DNA from 4 places in the Paenibacillus sp. FSL H8-0260 genome. Region 1 is predicted to be linked to each of the others. Evidence: riboswitches for the same ligand, from Rfam matches in the RefSeq annotation. Region 1 holds a riboswitch; each other region holds the start of a gene.
The links. A riboswitch is a leader RNA that binds a small molecule or an ion and turns the genes downstream of it on or off. The one in region 1 is predicted to bind thiamine pyrophosphate.
Positions count from the first base shown of each region.

Region 2: it holds a riboswitch for thiamine pyrophosphate, as region 1 does, so the genes downstream of both, MHI51_RS02305 (ABC transporter substrate-binding protein) here and MHI51_RS13030 (ABC transporter ATP-binding protein) in region 1, are expected to answer to the same signal.
Region 3: it holds a riboswitch for thiamine pyrophosphate, as region 1 does, so the genes downstream of both, MHI51_RS09890 (thiamine phosphate synthase) here and MHI51_RS13030 (ABC transporter ATP-binding protein) in region 1, are expected to answer to the same signal.
Region 4: it holds a riboswitch for thiamine pyrophosphate, as region 1 does, so the genes downstream of both, thiC (phosphomethylpyrimidine synthase ThiC) here and MHI51_RS13030 (ABC transporter ATP-binding protein) in region 1, are expected to answer to the same signal.

Region 1 is NZ_CP150298.1:2,950,840-2,957,052, reverse strand. It holds gene MHI51_RS13050 (S-layer homology domain-containing protein) at 1-253, shown strand, start outside; gene MHI51_RS13045 (amino acid ABC transporter ATP-binding protein) at 349-1,101, opposite strand; gene MHI51_RS13040 (amino acid ABC transporter permease) at 1,115-1,783, opposite strand; gene MHI51_RS13035 (amino acid ABC transporter substrate-binding protein) at 1,837-2,673, opposite strand; TPP riboswitch at 2,896-2,999, shown strand; gene MHI51_RS13030 (ABC transporter ATP-binding protein) at 3,198-3,893, shown strand; gene MHI51_RS13025 (ABC transporter permease) at 3,874-4,650, shown strand; gene MHI51_RS13020 (ABC transporter substrate-binding protein) at 4,647-5,684, shown strand; gene thiM (hydroxyethylthiazole kinase) at 5,726-6,213, shown strand, end outside.
Region 2 is NZ_CP150298.1:516,899-523,111, forward strand. It holds gene MHI51_RS02280 (WecB/TagA/CpsF family glycosyltransferase) at 1-165, shown strand, start outside; gene MHI51_RS02285 (hypothetical protein) at 737-922, opposite strand; gene MHI51_RS02290 (ABC transporter ATP-binding protein) at 1,153-1,986, opposite strand; gene MHI51_RS02295 (ABC transporter permease) at 2,021-2,782, opposite strand; gene MHI51_RS02300 (MTH1187 family thiamine-binding protein) at 2,779-3,072, opposite strand; gene MHI51_RS02305 (ABC transporter substrate-binding protein) at 3,151-4,200, opposite strand; TPP riboswitch at 4,363-4,473, opposite strand; gene MHI51_RS02310 (hypothetical protein) at 4,632-6,083, opposite strand; gene MHI51_RS02315 (MFS transporter) at 6,156-6,213, opposite strand, start outside.
Region 3 is NZ_CP150298.1:2,264,601-2,270,813, reverse strand. It holds gene thiH (2-iminoacetate synthase ThiH) at 1-696, opposite strand, end outside; gene MHI51_RS09900 (thiazole synthase) at 731-1,498, opposite strand; gene thiS (sulfur carrier protein ThiS) at 1,554-1,757, opposite strand; gene MHI51_RS09890 (thiamine phosphate synthase) at 1,796-2,401, opposite strand; TPP riboswitch at 2,514-2,615, opposite strand; gene MHI51_RS09885 (SDR family oxidoreductase) at 2,702-3,574, opposite strand; gene MHI51_RS09880 (GDSL-type esterase/lipase family protein) at 3,812-5,923, opposite strand; gene MHI51_RS09875 (helix-turn-helix domain-containing protein) at 6,118-6,213, shown strand, end outside.
Region 4 is NZ_CP150298.1:6,140,632-6,146,844, forward strand. It holds gene MHI51_RS27195 (alpha-amylase family glycosyl hydrolase) at 1-620, opposite strand, end outside; gene MHI51_RS27200 (phosphotransferase) at 874-1,860, opposite strand; gene thiC (phosphomethylpyrimidine synthase ThiC) at 1,946-3,688, opposite strand; TPP riboswitch at 3,792-3,900, opposite strand; gene MHI51_RS27210 (beta-galactosidase) at 3,972-6,023, opposite strand; gene MHI51_RS27215 (AraC family transcriptional regulator) at 6,194-6,213, shown strand, end outside.

The DNA.
Region 1 (6,213 bases):
GCAATTCACTAACTATCTAATGCAAGCGATCGAAGGCGTAGGTAATCTGCCGATGATCAATATCGTTCCAGTAGATATCGCTGATGAAGCGTCACTGACCCCTGCGTATCAAGGCAGTATTCAGCGCTCCCTGAAATACAAGATCAATACTCTAGACGCTAACGGAAAGTTTAATCCAAAAAGCGAACTCACCCGTGCCGAAGCAGCGATTATGCTTTACAACGCTTTGGAGTTCCTGAAAACTGGAGGATAAGCCAAATTTCAGTTACTCTTCTCATTTGAATAATCTACACACGAAAAAGCAGCTCCGGATGATTCCCGAGCTGCTTTTTCGTGTGTATTGTCTTTCTACTCTTCTTCACCATTCAGTCTATTCAGAAATTGCAGAGCCCGGGGATTCTTCGGATGCTCCAGCACTTCTTGCGGCGTTCCTTGCTCTAAGATATGACCGCCATCCATCAAAATGATCCGGTCCGCTACATCGGCGGCAAATTTCATCTCGTGGGTCACAATCACCATAGTCATACCTTCTGCTGCTAATTGTTTGATGACCTTAAGCACTTCCCCTACCAGCTCGGGGTCGAGCGCCGAAGTGGGCTCATCAAACAACAGCACTTCTGGATCTACTGCCATAGCCCGGGCGATGGCCACTCTCTGCTGCTGTCCACCTGACAGCTGATGTGGATAGTTATCAGCTTTATCAGCCAAACCCACCTTAGCCAGCAGTTGAAGGCCCCGCTTACGCGCTTCTTCCTTGGTTCGTTTCAAGACAGTTACCTGTCCCTCCATCACATTGCCTAGCGCAGTCATATGCGGAAATAAATTATACGATTGAAAGACCATCCCTGTTTTCTGTCGAAGAGCCAATACGGAATTCTGAGAAATTTTCTTATGATCTGTAAAATTGATGGTGATATCCCCGAGTGACAGGCTGCCTTGATCCGGGATTTCCAACAGATTAAAACAGCGCAGCAGTGTAGTTTTTCCGGAGCCGGATGGCCCAATAATGACAAGTACCTTTCCATGCTCCATTTTCAGATCAATACCCTTTAACACTTGGAGTGCGCCGAAGGATTTATGCAAATTAATGATTTCAATCACAAGTATCTCTCCTTTAGGTCGCAGAGTAACGATCGAGTCGTTTCTCCAAGTAATTTTGCAGCGCCGACAGCACAGAACAGAACACTAAATAAAACAATCCTGCTTCGGAGTATACCAGCAGAGGCTCATAAGTGGTAGAGGCTACCTGCTGAGCAGTTCTAAACATCTCCGTATAGGTGATGATCGCTGCAAGCGATGTATCTTTGACCAAGCTAATAAAAGAATTGGATAACGGCGGTACAGAAACGCGTGCAGCTTGTGGCAGAATTACGCGGCGCAGAGCCTGCCCGCGAGTCATCCCGACTGAGAAGGCAGCTTCCCACTGGCCTTTATGTATCGACAGGATAGCAGCGCGTACGATTTCCGATGAATAAGCCCCTACGCTAAGGGTAAATCCAATGGTGGCGGCAATGAAAGGGTCGAGTACAATACCAACAGCCGGCAAACCATAAAATATAATAAATAGCTGCACTAACAACGGGGTTCCCCGAATGACCCATACATAAAAACGGGCGATTAGCTTCGGAATTACCCACGGTGAAAGACGTGCCAACGCGGTTAGGATCGCCAAAATCAATCCAAGCACAAAGGAAAGTAGCGCCAACGGAATGGTAAAAGCCACCCCGGCTTTAAGCAGGGGTAGCAGTGTATCTAAGAAAATTTGTATTTTGCGGTCATCCATTATTCAGACATCCTTTTTAGCTTCTAGGCTTAATTAGCCTTGCTAGCCTTGTATTATTTCGAAACGTCAGCTCCAAAGTATTTCTCGGAAATTTTCAAGTACGTTCCATCACTTTTCATCTCTTTAATCGCATCACTGACCGCATTCACCAGCTCATCATTGCCTTTCAGGAATACCGCAGCACTTTGTGAGCCTTCAGGAATCTCATCAACCACTTTAATTTTTGCATCTGGTTTTTGTTTTTTCAGATCCAGATAAGACAAGCCATCATTCACAGTTGCATCAATACGTCCCGAAGTCAGCAGATCCATCGCTTGATTGAAACCGTCCGTAGCTACGATTTCAGCACCGTTCTCACGAGCGATGTCGGATAAGTTACTGGTCAGGGATTGTCCGGCTTTTTTACCTTTTAGATCAGCAAAGGTCTTAATATCCTCATTGTTTTCGCTCACGATCAATACTGCCTTGGATACAATATAGGGTTCAGAGAAATCATATTTCACTTTGCGATCTTCGTTAATGGAAACTTCATTAAAAATGACATCAAACCGTTTCGCATCCATCCCAGCAAAAATACCATCCCACTGAGTTTCAAAAAATTCAGCTTCAACACCTAAACGTTTGGCTACTTCTTCGGCAATTTCCACGTCAAAACCCGTCAATTTCCCCGCAGTGTCATGATAAGTAAAAGGTGCATAAGTCCCTTCTGTACCTATCCGCAATTTGCCGCTGGCCTTCACAGCCTCCAAACTGTTTTGCGCTGAAGATGCTGCTCCACCATTCGTTCCAGCTGTTGGTTCAGCAGCCGTATTGGTATTCGAATTATTGCCGCAAGCCGCTACAAGAACCACGGTTAACGCCAATATAATAGTTAGACTCCATTTTTTCATTATTAAATCCCCTCTCTCTATCCGGTTTTTTTCCGGTAAATTGAATAGTACACTGCCATCACATGATCGTCAATGCTTTTTTCCGATAATATACATCGGAATTGTAATATTAACTAGATTTCTACTTATATCTTACCCAATCTTGGATTAATCCTTCACTTCTTTCTCTCTTTACTTCTCAGAAAGATATGGTATATTTATAAACAAATTAATATGGACCTGTTATTTCACTAGGGGAGTCGGCCGACTGAGACGGAGCTTCAAGCTCCGGACCCTTGGAACCTGATCTGGATCATACCAGCGGAGGGAAGTGGAGCAGAATTTTCATCAAGCATGTTAAGTGTTATTATGCAGAATGAACTTTTTGACCCATTCATTTCCTCTGGAAATGGATGGGTCTTTATTTGTTTAGACGCTCCACAAAAATATTAGGAGGTTAGATCATCACGACCATTTTATCTATGCAAGGCCTAACCTACTCTTTTCCGGAAACTGAACAACCCCCTGTATTCGCAAATCTATCCATGGATATCAGGCAAGGGGAATTCGTCTCCGTAGTAGGTGCTAGCGGATGCGGGAAAAGCACATTTTTCAAAACGGTTGCCGGTTTACTCGAACCTACTCATGGAAAAATAAAACTCCCTACGCTCCCCTCAACCGCTAGTCGTTTAGGTCAGATCGCTTATATGCCTCAGCAGGATTTATTGCTGCCTTGGAGAACAGTGCTCGACAACTGCCTTTTGCCCTGGGAGATCAAGCCCAGATTTAGTAAACAGAAAACGATCACTCAGATTCGGGAAATGTTGGCCCGCTTCGGCTTAACAGATGTAGAGAAGGCTTATCCCCATGAACTTTCGGGAGGTATGAAACAGCGAGTAGCATTTCTGCGCACCTTAGTGGCTGGAGGCGGAAGTGGTCTTATGCTGCTGGATGAGCCCTTTGGCGCTCTCGATGCCATGACCAAACGTGAGATACACCGTTGGCTGTTGGAGTTATGGGGTGAACTGAATCAGACGATTATGCTCATCACTCATGATCTGGAAGAAGCACTATTGCTCAGTGACCGGATTTATTTATTATCTGGCGGTGCGCACAGCGAATTACAGGAGATCATTGTCGATCTACCAAAACCAAGACATTATAAGATGAACTATGAACCCCGGTTTATAGCACTACGGGCAGAGTTGGAGCGAAGATTGCATGCAACCTATACCTATTAAAAAACATCTAGACAACTATGGTCCCTTCCTTCTTCTGGTACTGCTCATTCTTGTAATCTGGGAGTCAGCTGTTCGCCTTCACTTGATTCCAGCCTTTATTCTCCCTGCACCTTCATCTATTGGCATCGCATTGATCGAGCACAGGCAATTGTTATTCGGACAACATTTATTAGCGACGTTGCAGGAGATACTGGTAGGTTTTGTCCTTTCTGTGGTTTGTGGTGTATTGCTGGGCATTGGAATGTTCCTGTTTCGCCCCGTAGAAAAGGCCATCTATCCCTTCCTTATCATTAGCCAGACGGTCCCATTAATTGCGCTATCCCCCATTTTTATTATGTGGTTCGGATATTCGCTGTGGAGCAAAGTGGCTGTGGTGTTTTTAACGGCTTTTTTTCCAGTCGTAGTGAGTACATATGATGGACTTCGTACAAGTGGCCAGACTTACAAGGACTTATTATTAACATTTGGTGCAAACCGCTGGCAGCTGCTTGTCAAAACCCAAATTCCACTGGCGTTGCCTGCTTTTTTCTCTGGCTTAAAGCTATCCATTGTATACTGCGTCATCGGAGCTACTATCGGGGAATGGCTCGGCGGCAGTAAAGGACTCGGTTACTTCAGCCGCAGAACGGCCGGAAATATGCAGAGCGATGAAATGTTCGCGGCTGTATTTCTGCTGTCCGCGCTTGGTGTTGTGCTTTTTCTGGCGATAGCTTTACTCGAACAATTATTTTTAAAGAAAAGAGGATCTAACCAATGAATCATTTAAAATCACCACAACGAGGACTTATTTCTGTATTTCTAGTATGCACACTTTTGCTCTTAAGCAGCTGCGGGAAGGCAGACAAGCTAAATAACAACTCCCAAACCGGTTCCTCCAATTCCGAAAATAAGCAGTCACACAAGCTGACGATTATGCTTGATTGGTATCCCAATGCCGTTCATTCCTTTCTATACGCTGCGCAACAGCAAGGTTTTTTCCAAGAGGAAGGTTTGGATGTCGAGATCAAAATGCCTGCGGACAGCAATGACGCCCTAAAGCTTGTAGCAGCAAATCAAATTGATCTAGCGCTCAGCTATCAGCCACAGGTGCTTATGGCACGCGGCGAGAAAATCCCTGTACGTTCGATTGCAGCTATCGTGCGGCATCCACTGAATCATCTGATGGTTCCTCAGGCAGGCAGTATTCATAGTCCCAAAGAGCTCGCAGGAAAACAAATCGGCTATTCCTCTATTCCGCTCTATGAAGCGATGATTCGGACAATGATCCAGAGTGATGGAGGCAATCCTTCATCCGCCAAGCTGATTGATGTAGGTTTTGACCTTATCCCTGCGATCTCTACAGGACAAGTGGACGCAATAATGGGCGGGTTCATCAACCATGAACAACTGATCCTTGAAAAAGAGGGACATCCGGTCACCTCGCTTAATCCAACGGATTACGGAGTCCCTGACTATTATGAGCTTGTGCTGGTGGCCAGCGAACAAGGATTGCAAAATTCTGAAGCCTACTTTAAAAAATTTCTAAATGCCATAACAAAAGGACAGGAATTTGTGGAGCAGAATCCTGAACAAGCCCTGGATTTACTGATTGCACATGAAGATGCAACTTCACCGCTCGACAAGGAGATTGAGAAAAAAAGTCTTGAAATTCTACTGCCGCTGATGAATGCAGGCGATCAAACTTTTGGTTATCAAGACCCGACATCTTGGGAAAAGGTTCAGCAGTGGTTATCCACCAACGATCTTCTAACAGAAGATATTAAAGCACAGGAAGCTTTTATCAATCTGTAACGTTTAGTTGGTTATTTATACAAGCTTGAGGAGGAATTATGATGAGTTACTTAGCCAAAGTACGGGAATCCAACCCGTTGATCCACAACATCACTAATATTGTAGTAGCCAATTTCTCAGCCAACGGTCTGTTGGCACTGGGTGCCTCTCCCTTTATGGCGGATGCCCACGAAGAAGTGATCGACATCGCCGCTATGTCGTCTGCTGTAGTTCTAAATATAGGCACACTCAATGACTACGCCATTCAATCTATGTTGCTCGCTGGTAAATCCGCTAATAAACACGGGGTTCCCCTAGTGCTTGACCCGGTAGGTGCAGGCGCAACTTCTTATCGGACCGCTGTCACTCAAAAACTAGTGAATGAGATGCAAATCACCGCACTGCGGGGGAATGTGGCTGAAGTCGCTAATGTGATTGGGGAGAGTTGGTCCATTAAAGGGGTGGATGCTGGCGAAGGTGAAGGCGATGTAGTCCTTTTGGCTGAAGCTGCTGCGAGGAAGTTAAGCTGTGTGGTCATCATAACTGGAAA
Region 2 (6,213 bases), 2.4 Mb from region 1:
GTAATAGCGGGAAAAGTTACTCCTGCACCAGCGCTATGGAAAAAACTCAATCTGGAGTGGTTGCATCGACTTTTGTTCGCTCCCGTTGCGAAGGGACAAAAGTCGCGATGGCGCAGACAGGCAGTACTGCCCAAATTCGTGTTCCGAGCTATGATTAGGAAATGAAGAAAAGGCCTCGTTTATGGGGCCTTTTTTAGGTTCGATTGGTGGGAGAGGAGGAGGGAGCAGGTGTGAGAGTTGGAAGTAAGGAGTAGGGGGAAGAGTAAGAGAGATTAGTGGGAGTAAGGTGAGGAGTATGAGCAAGAGTGAGTAGTGAGATTGAGGTAAGGACTAGGAGTAGGAGTAGGAGTAGGAGTAGGAGTAGAGTAAGAGTAAGAGTAAGTAGTGGGATTGAGGTAAGGAATGGGAGAAAAAGTGAGTAGTGGGAGTATGTGTAAGAGTGGTGAGTAGGATGTAAGTGCGACTATAGCTGTGACCTTTAAACAAATTAATAATAATAAACAACACCGATTCTGGTTGATGCCATAGTCTCGTATTTAATTCAAACTAAAAGCTAAAGAGGAACAATAAGGGCAAAAATGCCCCTGAGTCACTGGAATTCCGCCCGAAGAGGCAAAAGAAAGGCAAAAATGCCCTAGATCGGGCGCAATACAGCCCTAAGGGGCAAAAGAAAGGCAAAAATGCCCTAGATCGGGTGCAATTCAACCCGAAGTGGCAAAAGAAAGGCAAAAATGCCCTAGAATCGGTGCAATACAGCCCGACGAAGCAAATCAACGGTATAAATCCCGCAGAATGAGCCAAATCCGGCCCGACGAAGCAAATCAACGGTATAAATCCCGTAGACTGAGCCGAATCCGGCCCGACGAAGCAAATTAACGGTATAAATCCCGCAGAATGAGCCGAGTCCGGCCTGAAGCAGCAAATCAGCGGTATAAATCCCGCAGAATGTCCCAAACCCGCCCGGTTACTATCCATTACCAACAGGGTGTCGGTTTTCGCCACACATTTAATGTGATCCCTACTATGATGAGTGAAATTTGTTTAATTGAGCAGATACATCCGCGTCAATTATAAATAGGGTAGGAGTTTATCGCTGCAAAATAAAAAACTGACACCGCTATACCAGCGATATCAGTTTACAGTGCTTAGCGATTAAGCTAGCGGCTGCCTATTTTTAGCTTGTTCCTCTCGCATCCACTGTGACAACTGGCGTTTGAGCTTAAGGAACTCGGGAGAGTCCGTAATCTCATCACGGCGTGGCCGCGGAAACGGCACATCGACTGTATGCAGAATGGAGCCGGGGCGGCCGGAAAATACATAGATACGATTAGAGAGCAGCAACGCTTCTTCGATGTTGTGAGTAATGAACAGCACAGAGCGGCGATTCTCTTCCCACAGCTCAAGCAGCCAGCGCTGCATTTCACTGCGAGTTAGTGCATCCAGTGCGCTGAAAGGTTCATCCAGCAACATTAGCTCCTGCGGAGCGAGCAATGCTCTGAGAAAAGCTGCACGCTGCTGCATCCCGCCAGACAACATATGCGGATAAGCATGTTCGAACCCGCTTAACCCAACCTTGGCAAGCCACTGGCGCGCTTCCTCGCGGGCTCCATCCCGCAGTGCGCCCTTGATCTCCCCAGCAAGCAGCACATTATCCTCAATTGTACGCCAAGGAAAAAGCGCAGGCTGCTGCGGCATATAACTAATTTCACCGCGTTGACCTGTAACGGCCTTACCGTTCATGAGGATCGTGCCTGCATCGGGTTTCACAAGGCCGCCAATCATATGGAATAAGGTGCTTTTTCCGCAGCCGGAAGGACCAACGATCGAAACGAACTCTTGTTGCTCTACCTTGAGAGAGACATTATTCAGAACTTTCGTCTCACGGCGACGATGGGAAAAAGATTTGGAGATGCCGCTCACTTCAAGGGCGGGTGCCACGGTATGAGCTTCAGGAGAGCTTATGACTTGTGTTGTTCTGTGTTGCATTTGCGTCGCTTGAGACATACAGGCATCTTCCTTTCTATGAGTTACGGCGCGGCTTCCAGCGAACCAGCCATTTTTCCAGCAATGCAATAATAGCAAAGAGTACAAGACTTAAAAGTACAATAATAACAATAGCGACAAACATCCGATCCGTACGATATGCGGATTTCTGCAGAAGCATATAATAGCCAATACCTTTATCCGCGCCAATCCATTCAGCGACCACGGCGCCCATAACCGCATAAGTAGCAGATATTTTTACGCCGGAAAATAGTGCCGGGATAGAAGAGGGCAGCTCCAGCTTGGTGAAGATTTGCCACTTGCTTGCGCCAGCCATTTTCATATAATTCATCATGACCTGATCACTTTGGGCCAGACCGCCCATCGCAGCGACAGCTACCGGGAAGAAACATACTAGTGTAATCAGCACGATTTTGGGCAAAAGACCAAAGCCGAACCAGATAATGAGCAGGGGTCCGAGCGCGATGGAGGGAACATTTTGACTCAGAATAATAAGTGGATAAAAAGCCCGTCTAGCCCAAGGCAAAAGATGCAAAAGCAAAGCAACGATCAGGCCTACCCCCGTACCAATGGGAAAACCAATTAAAGTGAGCCGCAGCGTAGCCATCGTATGAGCCCAAAGACCAGAAGCGTTACTGGTGGATTCACGGGCAATATCAGCAGGACTCGGCAGAATCCAGGATTCAATATGAAATACAGATACAGATAGCTGCCATACGGTTAAAAAGAAGACGACCGCCACAAGGGGCGGCCATATTAGCTTCCAGGTCGATCTCACGGCCGATATTTCTCCGTCAATTTATCCATGCTGATTCCGTTAGGATTATGAGCGATTTTGATCTGCGAAATTACGCTTGGACTGCCTGCTTCGATCAACGCCTCCTGCATCTGACGCACAACCTCCAGCAGCTCGCTAAGCTCACCTTCCATTGTGGTTTCCAGTGGATTCACTTGATGTTTAACACCGGATTTCTGAATGACCTCAATCGCTTTATCTACGTATGGGATGGAATCCTCATTGTTCGGAGTTTTTGGAATTACTTGAATGCTTAGTAGGGTGTTAGCCACAATAATCAATCCTCTCATTTTATAAGGTAAGTTCAAAAAGCCAACTTTGATAACGAAGTAATTCATTACAATTGTTGTTTACTCCGCCGGTAAAAAATCATTACTGAATGCACTAGCAGCATCCAGCGGTTTATCCAGCAACTTCAGATCGTACATCCAGTCGCCATAATTCTGCCAGACCTCGGTTTTTTGCTCGCCCCAGCGGGCAGCATCGTCCTTGTATTTTGGGCTAAGCCATTTTTGGCTAGCTAGGACAAGGTCGGCGTCCAGGTCAGGAACGGCCTTCGATAACATACCGGCAGCCTCTTCCGGATGATCAATGGCATATTGATAACCTTTTGATGTGGCTTTCATGAAGGCCTTCACCAGATCAGGATGATCTGCAATTTGCTTCTCACTCGTCGTCAGCACAGGCGTGTAATAATCGAGCTGCGGCGCATAATCCTTTAAGTACAGCATATCCAATGGCTCGCCACGCAACTCAGCCTCAACACCAGTCCAAGCGTAGAAAATCCAGGCGAAATCAATGTCACGTTTGACGGCGGTAAAATAATCAGCTTCACCGATACTGATCAGCTTCACCTTTTTTACATCGCCACCTTCAGGATCCATGATGGCTTTCATGGCTGCTTCTTCGGCCGGTGAGCCCCAGCCTCCGTAGGTTTTACCTTCGAAATCCTTTGGTGATTTAATATTGCGATCTACTGGAGCGGCGAATCCCGACGTATTATGCTGAATAATAGCTGCTATCGAGACAAGGGGCACGCCTTGTAGACGGGCTAGCGTTAATCCTTCTTGGGCGCTGATGCCAAAAGCGGCTTCGCCAGAGGTAACCATAGTATCAGAACCCGCTGCGCCTGGCTGAACGATTTCGACATCCAGACCTTCTTCAGCGTAGTAACCAAGATCCTTAGCTACGTATAGACCGGTATGATTCGTGTTCGGTGTCCAGTCGAGTGCGACTTTAACTTTGGTGAGCTCTTTTGGAGCATCCGTCCCAGCCGCAGCAGTTGGATCAGTAGCATTTGCTTTGTTTCCGGCTGTATTCCCATTGTTGCTGCCGCATCCGGCAATGGCAAGAATGAGTACACAGGTGAGGCACAACGTAAGTGCTTTTTTGAGGTGCATGTCTTCTTCTCTCCTTTAAGGTTACAAGAATCCCGTCTTCACAACATGAACCCGTAAAGTGTAGTATGTACGTTTTTCTACATCTTTTAGTGATCTTACAAAAAAAGCGCCCCGAGTGATCGGGACGCTGGCTTGGCGCAAGGTTAGTTAAGGTCACAGGGACCAGAACCAATTGGCGATTCCTACGCTGGCATTATCCAGATCAGGTATAAGGGTCAGTATCTTGTGGGATACAATCTCAGCCGGCCAATTCCAGCACCCCTGGTTCTATGAAGTTAACGGGTATTTCTATGTGCAATATAAGTAAGCATAAGTTTTGTACCCATACTTTATATCTTATATTTCTCGCATACGGTGTATTATAGACGGCTGTACTCGGAATGTCTAGTAGTGCACTCCTGAATTTTTCCAATCCAGTAGTTTCTTTTTTGCTAGTCTAGATCTTTATATTTCTTGCGGTGACGCCGTTTAAGCTCACTAACCAGCGCCCCTAGCGTGAGGACAACGCTGATCAGAATCCCGCTCATGATCACGAAGAGGGCAAGAAATTCAAAGGGAGAATAACCAATCATTTTACTCCATTGAATCTTTCCATCCAAATCGTCAATGACCTGATTCATGCCGTAAATCCCGCTTACTACCGTAAATACAGTGAGAATCATCAGCAGATTATCCCGTCGCTTGGACTGAAACTTATCCTGATACTGAAACAGGTCATTTAAGGTTTCTTTCACTTCCTCGAACAAAGCATCGTTTCCGTATACTTTACGCAGCTGAAGAAATATCTCCCGGCCCTGCGACTGGGAAATCAACTCCAAGAAGTAGAACTTAGCCGAGAACTTATTGATGGAGTAGATTAGATTGTCTATTTCCTCATAATCATGATTAATCCGAAGTCGGGAGTGCATATTGGCGAGCTTTAGCAGAACGATTTTGTGGAAAATATTGAGTAAAAATCCGTAATAATATTGCCCGTACATCTGGTTGGCTAGACTAACAGCAATCTCCTGTTCAGCGCGGGTCATGCAGCAAAAAGTCTGCTCATTCATCATATAATACGTGTCTGGACCCCAGCGATTATAGGAATGCTCATGACAATAGTTTGCAATATACGCTGGATCGCTGGCACTGGCATAGGGCTTTCCGTTGAGATCAATTCCATCAAGCTGTGAGGCACGATAGCGCAGATTTACACTAATCTCATCAGAGCTTTCTTCATTCTGAAAGCCATAAAAAGCTTGCACCTGCATTCTTTCATCTACGAAAAAAGGAAGGGTCTCGAAATAAGCCCCATTGATATCCGATTGATCCAGATATGGCTCCAGTCCATCCACCAAATTTCGGAAGACAAAATCCTCTACCATCTCATAGGTCTGTTCCCCGCAATGAATATAAGTGTAATCATCCTGTATGAAGGTATTCTCTAGCGCACGGAAACGATCCGCGAATTCTAGGGCAATACTAAAGGGAATTGAATCCCCCTCCAGCTGGACACGTATCGTCACGAATCCAAGCTGAAAAGGACATATGAATATATCCGTCGAGAGAATTTTGAAAAATATAGATTGCTGCGGAATCTCCAGAATGCAGTCGAGATTATTTACTCTGGAAAAACGGCGAAACGAGTCGGCATCCTTCCTGCGTGGAAAAAGGACATGTGCAGCAAACGGTAAATAGGTGCGCTCCATTCGTTCATGGGAAACACAGTAGCCATCTCCGTAATAGGCAGCTTCAAGCTCTTTATTATCCAGAAAAAAACGTGTGAAGCCGTCGTCCTGTAATTGCTGGATAAGCTGCTTAGAATCGCCCTTTTTTATAGAAAAGGGAAATATAAACTGCATGAGCGCAGTATGTAACAAAGGCTCAGTTGAAGACTCATTCATTCATCGTCCATCCTTGTGCTCAGAATATGCTTATAGATCACATTACCCTAAAAGGATAACGTTGATACTGTTCTAAATACGGGAACTCTTTCCTTTCACCGCTTGCATGGACTGGAACCTCCATGCGGCA
Region 3 (6,213 bases), 690 kb from region 1:
TTGCCGCCAATCATACATCCCGAGCAACGTACCAATATTCACAGAACGAAAACCTGCCTGACAGCCGCGTTCAGGTGCATCCAGGCGATTCCGGTAGTTTCTTTTAGGCCCTTTAACATGCAGCTTTCTGTAAGTCTCCTGGTGGTACACCTCTTGGTATAGTGTTAATCCATCCACCCCTGCTTGAAGAAGCTCTTTATATTCTGCAGTTGATAGAGGATTTATCTCAATACTGACAGAGGAAAAAAATTCCCTGAGTACATCTACGCAATCCTTAATATATGAGACAGGATTCTCCCGGCGCGATTCACCAGTCAAAATGAGGATATGCCGCAGACCTGTAGCTGCAATCTTCTCAGCCTCCCTGCGAACCTCCTCCAAGGACAGCTTTTTGCGCGGAAAATCATAAATGGAGCTGAAGCTGCAGTAGGTACAATGATTCACACAAAAATCCGCAAGATACATCGGTGTGAACAGCTGCATCGAATAACCAAAATGTGCACGGGTCAGTCGCTGTGCAGCCAACGCCATCTCCTCTAGCAGCGGCGTTGCTGCCGGAGAGAGCAATGCCAGCAAATCATTTTCGTTCAGCTTGTCTTTTCCAAGCGCCCGCCTAACGTCATCCTCCCGGAACTCCTTCCACAGTTGCTCATAAGGATACTGCTCCAAGCGGGCCAGTGTGTCAAAAAAGTTCATGCTAATCCTCCCTCCTTTTCGTGACCTATCAAATTCAGTTCAAAAATCCAGTCAACGGTGACGAAGCAAAAGCAACTTCTTCTACAGGACCCAGTCCTGCCAAATAAGCTTTACGGCCAGCGGATATCGCCTCACGGAACGCTTCCGCCATGACGAGCGGATTACGTGCCGTTGCAATAGCCGTATTAAGCAGAACAGCAGCGGCCCCCATCTCCATTGCTTCCGCCGCTTCCGAGGGCTTGCCAATCCCGGCGTCTACAATAATCGGCAAATTCACTTCTTCAATAAGAATACGCACAAGCTCCTTGGTGCGCAGGCCGCGATTCGTTCCGATCGGCGCACCAAGCGGCATCACAGCAGCAGCACCGGCATCTCTCAGACGTAAAGCAGCCGAAAGGTCCGGACTCATATAAGGCAGTACTACAAAACCCTCCGCTGCTAAAATCTCTGTAGCTCGTATGGTCTCCAGATTATCTGGAAGCAGGTATTTCTGATCATTGATCACTTCGATCTTGACCCAGTTCCCCAGTCCCGCAGCTCTTGCTAATCTTGCAATACGGACTGCCTCTTCCGCTGTACGCGCTCCTGAGGTATTAGGCAGAAGAATCATGTGGCCGGGAATGTGGTTCATGATATTTTCTGCTCCACCTTGCGGGTCCACTCGGCGCAGCGCTACAGTAATCACCTGAGAACCAGAGCTTGCGATCACTTCGGGGATCAGCGTATTCCGGCTATATTTTCCGGTTCCGATAAATAATCTACTGGTTAATTCGATGCCGCCAATATGTAACGGGTCATGCATGAAATTACCTCCCTTTGGTTCGTATAAATTTCTCAAAATTCTATACCGCTCCATCTCAACCCCCACCAACAAAGTGCACCAGTTCCAAACGATCATCCTCGCTCAGAGCAGTACTTTCATAATTCTCCTTACTGACAATTTCTCCATTCAGCTCAATGATCATCAGACGACCCGACCACTCAGGAAGACTGATCAAATCAGCTATAGTTTGAATACCACCAGAACACTCTGCGGATTTCCCGTTAATCAACAGCTTCATTCTGAATCACCCCCTTCGCCCATGCTGTTACCTTCAGGCTATGAATGAACCGCCTTATGAATAGCTTTGGCGGCCTCATAAGGATCATCCGCTCCACAAATACCGGACATCACAGCAACTCCTGCCGCACCTTTCCTGATGATCTGCGCCGCATTAGCGGGGCTAATTCCGCCAATCGCAATTACAGGAATAGAGCTGGTCTTCACCGTTTCTGCAAGCAGCTCTAACCCACGTGCGGGCAGCCCTAACTTGCTATCCGAGGGAAATACATGACCAAACAAGCAATAATCAGCTCCCTGCTCTGAGGCATTCGCCGCTTCTTCCGGAGAATGAACCGATCTCCCCAGCCGAAGCTGAGGTGCAATTCGCCGGGCTGTAACCGGACTCAGACTGTGCCAAGCCAACTGAACCCCCGCGGCACCAGCTGCCAAGGCTACATCGGTCCGGTCGTTGATTATCAGTTTGGTAGCGGGCATACCGGCAGCCAACAGCTGCTGTGCCGCAGCGAGCAGTTCGCATGCAGGACATTGCTTATCTCTCAGGTGAATATAATCGACCCATGTCTGCACCGTGACAGCTAGTTCAACAAAATGTCTCAGCTGTAGCTTGCCGTCTGATATTAGATGGATCTCAGCTTGCAACATCACGATCTCCTCTCTCACTTCCCTGTAGGTCAGTAAAAAACAAAAAAACTGCCCCCGTAAGGAAGGCAGTCAGAATCTGTATATAGACGGTACTACAAATAGCCCGATAACAGAAATTCGTTCTCCACTTCCCTACGCTGGTCTTAACCAGATCAGGTTCAAAGGGTCCGGAAATCCATTCCGTCTCAGCCAATCGGCACCCCTAGTGACATAAATATACAATTTTAAAATGCTAACGTGGTTATAGTAACATATTTTTTTATTGAAATACACCCATTTATTCACATTAGCTGTTCTAATCTAACCGTTTACTACCTCGCCACCATTTACATGAATAACCTGTCCAGTCACATAACTGGAATCGTCAGAGGCCAGATATACATAGGCTGGTGCCAGCTCTTCTGGTTGTCCAGGCCGTTTCATAGGCTGTGTACCTCCAAACTCGCTAACCTGTTTTGCATCAAAGGTAGAGGGAATCAGCGGTGTCCAGATTGGACCTGGTGCAACACCGTTTACCCGTATGCCCTTCTCTGCCAGATTCGTGGACAAGGATCGTGTGAAGCTAAGAATAGCTCCTTTAGTTGATGAATAGTCCAGCAGCTGCGGGCTTCCGCGATAAGCGGTAATTGAAGTTGTATTTATAATTGTAGATCCTGCTTTTAAATGAGGCATAGCTGCTTTTGTTAAATAGAACATCGCAAATATATTCGTACGGAAAGTACGCTCAAGCTGCTCGGAAGTAATATCCTCGATCTTAGCTTGCGGATGTTGCTCTGCCGCGTTATTGATGAGAATATCAAGCTTTCCTAAGCCCTCCACCGTCTGTTTAATAAGATCCTTACAGAATTTCTCGTCACCGATATCACCTGGAATTAGGATACATTTGCGGCCTTCCTGCTCGACCTGACGTTTAGTTTCCTCTGCATCTGAGTGTTCATTAAGATATGAAATGACCACATCAGCGCCTTCTTTAGCAAAAAGCACAGCAACTGCACGCCCAATTCCGCTGTCTCCACCGGTAATTAACGCCGCCTTGTCTTGCAGTTTACCTGCTGCTTTATAATTTGCCGGCTCGTATTTGGGCAGCGGCGTCATTTCACTCTCAATCCCTGGCTGATGATGCTGCTCCTGTGGGGGTAAGGTTTTTGTAGCTTGTTTATTGTTGCCTGACATCTTCCCTATCTCCTCTCGTTAAGCAAATTGATAGTTAACTGATCGTCTTAGGATGGCACAACTATGCACGTTTATACGCTGGGTTTGTCATTTTCTTAAATCGCTTTACGAATCTTACTTACCACAATGAAAGTAGAAATAAACAACCGCGAGAGATACACTGCTGTAAGTGGAGAGGAATTCACTGCATACAAATAGACACAGCATCGCTGCTGTGCCTTGAATTGTTCACCCTGACTATTTTAGAGAAGAAACATGATTTTCTGCATTCACTTCATGTTCCAGCACCCACATAAAGTAAAGAGCTTTGGCCGCTTTCTCCCGGGTCACTATTGCTTTAGGTTCTAGTTCTGTCCCATTGACCATTTCGCCTCTGGTAATCCCCACTTCAGATCTAATGAGTCCTAATTCATATGCACTTTTCACTTTTGAAATTAAATAAGGAGAAATGTCCCCTGTATCAACAAGCTGCGTCCAGGATACAAGAGGATAGTACATCGCACCTCTAGCTCCTGGCTCCAGATTCGAATCATAGCCAGGAGCTCCTGGCACTACTGCTGTGCCGTTATAATCAGTCATGTACTTAGGTTTATTAGCAAACTTTATTTGGTAAACGTCATAGAGTATAGCACCCATCGTTTCACGTGACAGCTTACCTTTCGGATAATAGGCAAAATCTGATCTTTCCACTTTCATTAACTTAGAAATACTGCGTGTGAATTCAGCAACTGTCATCTCCGTATCCGGATTAAAATTCCCTTGACGGTCTTTGCCCATTACTCCCATCTGGATTAATTTCTCAATTTGATTACGGTAATATGCAGCTTCCCCGGTCGTCGTATCATTCGTTATTTCCGGAAAAATCTTACCCCAGTTCCCTGTTAGTGCCGCATGCTTAACGTTCCCTTTAAGGTAAGGAGTAATGGAGGCAGCAGTAGAATCGCCAGTAGCACCTTTCTCTACAAGCTCCGTAACAATCATCCGCGAAAATTGTTTGGAGAGCGCTTCTTTAAAATGAGTCCCATCGACTTTCTTTGAAGGATGCCCGTTAGCGTAACTTCCGTCATTTGTTTTGCCTGGCGTTTCTCCGGCTTCAATAGACATGAAGAGGGCTGTTATTGCTTCTACACCGATCTCGTTATAATATTTCAGACTTTCCGAGTTAAGGTCAATAAGTGTAACTCCAGATTCATCTGCGACCCGTTTAAGAATATCTACAAACTTTCTTGATTTAAAAGAATTTTCATAGATATATCCCGGACTTGCATTCCCTTTAATTCTGGACATTGGGGTTACCAGTACTGGTATCATGCCCCGGGCTTGAATCGCAGGGAGATAAACTTCTTTAAGATAATTTTCATACATTGCTTCTGTCGAACCTCTGCCGTAACGTCTGAACTCATCTGCGCTCTCATCATTGTGTCCGAATTGAATAAACACATAATCTCCAATGCTGCCATTCAGTAAAATGTCGTTCAGTCGTCCTTCTGTATAGGCATTTTTAAACGAGCGTCCTCCCATGGAATAGTTAGTTACACTCAATTTATGTTGATTAAACATACTGCCAATAATCTGGCCCCAACCACTCATTGGTGCTTCGTCGAAGGTGTAGGACTTGACCGTGGAATCTCCAAGTATAAATAAATTCGGAAGAGCACCAACTGCTCTATGCTGTGGCAAAATCGGTTCCAGTATGATCTCCTCAATCCCCACAGCTGTGTTCACTTTGTTCGGTTCGATCTCAATATCTATATGATCACGGCCGTTTACATACGTATAAGTCCACTCTTTCCCTTTGGCTACAGCCGTATGCTTGACAGGTACAAGCTTTGCAGCGTCCCAATGTCCACTTTTCAACAAGCGGCTGGTCTGCATTCCTGATACTGACACGATCCCATCCTCTGCGTCAGAAGTCGTTTTTACATATACGTTGTAGGTTCCAGGGGGAGCATCCATTCGAAACGCCATTCCGTAGTTGTTATAATTATCTTTCTCAGATTTAGGTTCAGCAAAAAAAAAAGGTTCTGTGATGAAAAAACCTGTTCCATCGGATGTAATTGAGTCGGTGTGCACTTCTCTGGCGGGTAAAGCGTTGGTCTCTTGAACAAAACCATAACCTAAAGATGAGTCATACAATTGTGCACCGCGATTAGGATCATACCTAACGGATTGATATCCTGTTTTAACTTGGTTTGTAAAATTAAACTTGTATACGCTTGCAATTTGGGTTGGAGGTTGCCTCTCTGCCCCATCTTTTAATAGGGATGCCTCTGTTTTACCGTGAGTAAGAGTCAATGAAGCCATAAGTAAAGAAGATAAGATTAGTATATTCCTACACAGCTTTCTCACTTCATTACACTTCCTTCCGTTTCTCGAAATACTTCCCTAGGTCCCTCCATTATCCCTGTTCTCTGAAGTGATTCAAATGATGATTTCATTCTTTTTTTTGACCTTTTGTAACGAAAACCATGGAATGATCAACGGCTCACACTGCAAAATGGTCATATGTATAGGTATCCTTGATATAATTAAGAATATCCCTATTGATCCTAAGGAGGAGAACTCCTATCGCTTACAAAGTCAGCTTTCCGAACATTATAAGTACACTGCAGCTGATCGGTGTTCATTATCGTGTAGCA
Region 4 (6,213 bases), 3.2 Mb from region 1:
TCTGTTTGGTCTGCCCATGTATCCCAGTTGGTCAGGTTGGCTAATGTTGTCTGTGTAACCTTTATTCCATTGACATAAATGGACACTTTTTTAGCACTGCCGGATGCATTAGCATAGTGAAGCGTGGCATTATAGGACCCTGCTGCGGAAGCCTGGACGTTAAAAGTGGTGGCTGCTCCTGTAGTTGTATATCCATCAACAAAACCAGTGCCCGAATATCCGGTGTGATTCGTATTTACTTTTGCACCACCAGATAGGGATGCACTCTCTGCTTCGTATTTTCCGGCGACCGGAATAACAACCGTCCAGTTCTTCCCGCCGTTATTGTCCCAACTATCCGTTGGAGCCGTGATGTGATAACAATAAATTAGGGTGGCACCTTCCTGAACGTTGAGGTTGGCGATGAACGTGGTTCCATTTTTGGTCATCACCGTGTCCGTAGTATTAGCCCAGTTATTCGTAGTCCAATGTAAGGTCACAGCTGCCGCTGTAGGATTGGTATAGGTGACTGTATGATCCGTATTGCTGGCCGATGCTCCACCCGATAAACCAAATAAACTAAAAATGAGTGAAAAAATAATTAACCACGAAATATAACGCCTGGATTGTTTGGATACCAAGTAAATAACCTCCTCATAATTTTAAGTGCAGCTTACGATTTTAAGCCCATCGTGATGTGCAAACGTTTGCAAAAATGAGAAAAAAAGAAATACTTAATAGTTTTAATCTCCTCCTTCAATGATTAATAAGGAAAAAACTCATTGTATGCGTTTACAAATGGTTCAATATCTGATGAATTTTCCTTGTTAAGATTATAGGCGCCAAACTTTTGCTGGTCAATGCATCTTTTAGGCTATAATTCAATCGTTTTCACTATAAGTTCCCTAAGATAGCAGGTAAATTGTTCAGGTTCTTAGCCAGCCAATTCATTTCTTTTGCAAAACGTTTTGGAGGTACACTATGTTTGTCCATCGCGGCATTAATCCACCACGGGCTTTCCATATACCACAACAACTGCAATGATTTTGTTAAATACCCCTGCTCCACCGTTCGTTCCTCACGATATCCGTCAATAAATGCTGAAGCTAGTGCTCCATCTAAATCTTCATCTAAAGCACATGACATCACTGCTCGCGCTACATCAAGCTGCGGATAATCATATTTGAACCGATCAAAATCTAGAATTGCAGACAATTGGCTATCTTGAAATAAAAGATTATCAACCCATAAATCACGATGTGCCCATCCAGCTACAAGTCCTTCGAATATTTCCGGATCTATTTCTTCAGTCGCTCTCAGTTGTATCTCTAGGTCAGTGATGAGTGAAGTTTTGCCCATTTCCTTTGATTGTTGTAGGAGTACATTCCAATGTTCTAAACGTTCCTCAGGGCTTTGGGGAATAAATTGTGGGGTTCTTTTCAAACTAAGGGTCCCATCATTTAATAAACGATGCATTTTACCTGTGGCACGACCCAAATCAAACATTTGAAGGATGTTAATTTTGCCCGGCTCTATGACACGCCCTTCACAATATTCCATAACCATAAACGTCTCTCCCATATCTGATTCCAATAAAACTTTATGGTTATAAGCCAACAATCCGGGACATGGGAGCCCCTGTAGATACAATCTTTTCTGTTGAGAAAAAGCAAAGTTCAGCTCTTCTGGGTTATACAATTTATATCTTTTTTTGTTGTATTGTTTAAGTAGAAATGGTCCTGAATCCGTTATGATTTTCCATTTAAGATTTAACCAGCCACGTTTTATTGGGGTAGCATGAAGGACTTTCAATCCAAAAAAATGATAGAAACTATTACTTAAATCCTCTAAAATGGCTTCCTCTGAACGAATCGCTTCCATTTCATCAACTCCTATCTATTCAAAGTATAAAAGAAGAAGCCGCCAATGACGACTTCTTTTAGATATTTCTTTTTAGCAGAAAAAGTTATCTATAAATGAGGCTCCCGCCTTGGAGAAACTCTTGCGCCTTCTCTTGCATTCCTGATTCAATTCTCGTCGTATTCCGGATATTATGAGAGATCTTCATACTGCAAAATTTCGGCCCGCACATGGAACAGAAATGAGCTGTTTTAGCGCCTTCCGCAGGCAATGTCTCATCATGATATTCGAGCGCTCGCTCAGGATCTAACGATAAATGAAATTGATCACGCCAACGAAATTCAAAACGGGCTTTCGAAAGAGCATTATCCCGGTCTTGTGCTCCTTTATGCCCTTTCGCCAAATCTGCGGCATGAGCCGCTATTTTATAAGTAATGACCCCTATACGTACATCTTCCTTATTAGGCAGGCCAAGATGTTCCTTCGGAGTTACGTAACATAACATAGCTGTACCGAACCAACCAATCATCGCTGCACCTATAGCAGAGGTAATATGATCATAACCAGGCGCAATATCTGTAGTCAGTGGACCTAATGTATAAAAAGGGGCTTCGTTACAAGTTTCAAGTTGCTTATCCATATTCTCTTTAATCAAGTGCATCGGCACATGTCCTGGACCCTCTACCATCACCTGTACATCATGACTCCAAGCTATAGCTGTTAATTCACCTAACGTCTCTAACTCGGCAAATTGTGCTTCATCATTCGCATCAGCAATCGAACCCGGACGTAATCCATCGCCTAGGGAAAAAGAAACATCGTACAGCTTCATGATTTCACATATCTCTTCAAAATGTGTATATAAAAAGTTCTCTTGATGATGCGCAAGACACCATGCCGCCATGATGGAGCCACCTCTTGAAACAATGCCTGTCATACGTTGTACCGTCAACGGGATATAACGAAGCAGAACCCCCGCATGAATGGTAAAATAATCAACCCCTTGCTCCGCTTGCTCAATGAGCGTATCACGGTACACTTCCCATGTTAAATCTTCCGCTTTCCCATTCACTTTTTCCAACGCTTGATAGATAGGCACCGTTCCAATAGGAACAGGAAAATTACGGATGATCCACTCGCGTGTCGTATGGATGTTTTTACCTGTGGAGAGATCCATTATATTATCTGCACCCCAGCGGGTGGCCCATCTCATCTTCTCTACCTCTTCTTCTATGGATGAGGATACTGCGGAATTTCCTATATTGGCATTGATCTTCACTAAAAAATTGCGTCCAATAATCATTGGTTCACTCTCTGGATGATTGATATTCGCTGGAATGATGGCGCGGCCGCGGGCTACTTCATCTCTTACAAATTCCGGTGTCACATTCTCACGAATCGCAACGTATTCCATTTCCGAAGTAATAATCCCTTTGCGTGCATAATGCATTTGAGAGACATTACGCCCCTTTTTCGCTCGCAAAGGTTTTCTATGGAGCGCTGGAAACACTTCCGCCACAGCTTTTCCCGTTGCATTCCCGTTATCTTCAGGCTTCACGGTTCTTCCTTCGTACGCTTCCGCATCCCCTCGTTCCTCAATCCAGCTTAGACGATTGGGCTCTAACCCCTGACGAATATCAGTATGAATATTAGCATCCGTATAAGCCCCGCTTGTGTCATAGACATGAATTGGAGCATTCTCCTCTTCGCCGTCTATGCCCGCAGTTGGACTAAGTGAGATCTCCCGCATAGGCACCTGAATATCAGGCCGTGAACCCTTTACATACACTTTTTGACTTGCTGGAAAAGCTGATAGATTGATTGGATCGTTGTTCAATTCGCTTGTCATCTCAATTCCTCCTATAAGGTGATTTGATCAAGCGGAGACGGTCTACTCCCCACACATAGAAAAGGCCACATCTGTATAAGATGCGGCCTTAGAGTAGACAAATAGAAATAGAGCTCCATTTCCTCCGCTGGCATTATCCAGATCAGGTTTGACGGTCGATAGTTATAACTATCCTCTCAGCCTGGTTCCACCAAGCTCCCGTGACTATATAATTGCTACTTCAAAGTATAACCGAAAAGAGAGAATTATCCAAATCTACTCAAATGTGAGATCAATGTATACGTTAGTTTAACACCAATACCCCAAATCCTTCCAGAAGCACCTCGCCCGACAATGTTGTGCCGCTCAGTAAATCTGTTTTGGTCTCATGAAGATGGATCGTGACAGGAGTCTCACTATAATTAAGCAAAAAAGCATAACTGGAAGAAGCTCCGGTACGGACTTGCAGCTCTACCTCTTCTGGGAGCTCCAGCCAATCTGCTGGCGATTGTAGATCAATTAAATTTATGATCTCAGCCGCTGCCTGTTCATTAAATACGGCTCCGTAATACCAAACCTCACCCTTGCCGCGACGATTTCTAGTTACCGCCGGTTTTCCCGCATAATAATCAGAGGCGTAAACCGCCATCACTTCAACCGAAGCTTCCTCTATTTTGAGAATATCATTAAAGTCATCTGCTCCTGTAACGACTTCGGTCACGCCCGACCAGCTAATTGTTGTTGGCTGACGACTGCCCTTAACCATTGTGAATTCTTCAACTGTGATCCCGCATAGATCCTTAGCAGCACCTGGGAAAGGACGCATATAACATTGTCCGCGCTCATCCTTATAGCCGGTTCTACAGCCGAAGATCAGTTTGCCGCCTTGCTGAACATATTCATCCAGCAGTGCTGCTGTCTCATCTGTCATAATCGCTGGGTGAGGATAGATAAGCACGTCGTACCTTGCAAGCTCCTCCAGCGTTGTTTTTTTGCGTAAATAGAGTACGTCATTCGGGATATGCTTCCGCTGAAGCGCCTTGTACCACTCCTTATTGCTCTTCCACATAAACGGGCCATGCCAAACATCGTATTCTCCATCCCACTCATTGTCATAATCACGAACAATAGCAATGTTAGCCTGATTACGAGTACCGACAAACGCATGACCTGCTGCTGCCAGCTCCTGACCGATCTGCCCCGCTTCCCGCACTCTCCGGTTAGGCTGATTATGATAGTCATTGATTCCATGCCAATAAATTTCATTGCCCATCGTAGCTGTCCGCCAGCGGAAATATAACACCATATCTGCTCCATGAGCGATCGACTGATAAGTCCATAACCGCATCTGCCCGGGCTTTGGAGAAGGCATATCCATCCGGTTCACCCAGCCACCCGGGCCCGACTGCTGCTCCATAATGCAGAAATTCGGGGATATCGAACGAACAACAGATAACGACAGTCCCCAGCCTCTATCATTCAGCGGATTCCGCTCATTCGGGTCATAAAAAATAGTAGAGAACTGAGGATAGGAATCATAGCTGAAGAAATCCAACAGTTCATCCGTCATTTCATGGCTATCGAGATGCCCGAACAGACCGTTCGTGGTTACCCACTGCTTAGGGGCAAGTTTACGGATGATATCCGCTTGGTTTTTGGCAAAAGAAATTGTATTGTCCGAAATAAACCGTTTTTCATCCAATGCCTGATGAGGATTGGGTTGCTTCGGTACTGGAGTCGGACGTGGAAGATAGACCTGAGACCAGTCACTATAGCTTTGATTCCAAAAAACAGTTCCCCAAGCCTCGTTCAAATGCTCAAGTGTAACATATTTCTGCTGTAGCCATTCCCGGAAAGCCTTATGGTCACTCTCCGAATAAAATTCACTGATCTCACAGTTGAGCTCATTATCAATTTGCCAGCCAACTACACCCGGATGATTGCCGTAATGTTCAGCCATTTGTTCTGCAATACGTGCACACAGTTCCCGGTATTTAGGACTGCTGTAATTATAATGACGGCGCATGCCATGCTGAAGTGTAACACCTTCGTAGGTAACATTTAAAACTTCGGGATACTTATCAGTCAACCAAGCTGGAGGCGTCGCCGTCGGAGTACCAAGTACAACCTGAAGACCATATTTATGTGCTAGATCAATCGCCCGATCAAAGAGCCCGAATTGAAACTGCCCTTCTGCTGGTTCAAAAATAGACCAAGCAAACTCCCCCATCCGAATGATCGTAAAGCCGAGTTCACGCATCCGGCGATAATCGTCCTCCCACATGTTTTCTGGCCAGTGCTCCGGATAATAACAGACGCCAAGCTCGAATTTTTCAGTTGCGACAGGTTTCTTCATCATTACCTCCAAAGTATTAAAAATATGCTTTCAATATTTTATAATTCTATTGTAGTATCAATGATAAGAGGTCTTATATAACAAAATATTGCTATCATATAACAATCTTGCGTTCATTGCCTTAATCCAACTTGCGCTCTGTTGCGCTACAGAAACGGGTGCTGCCAAACATGAAGAAACAATGGTATTT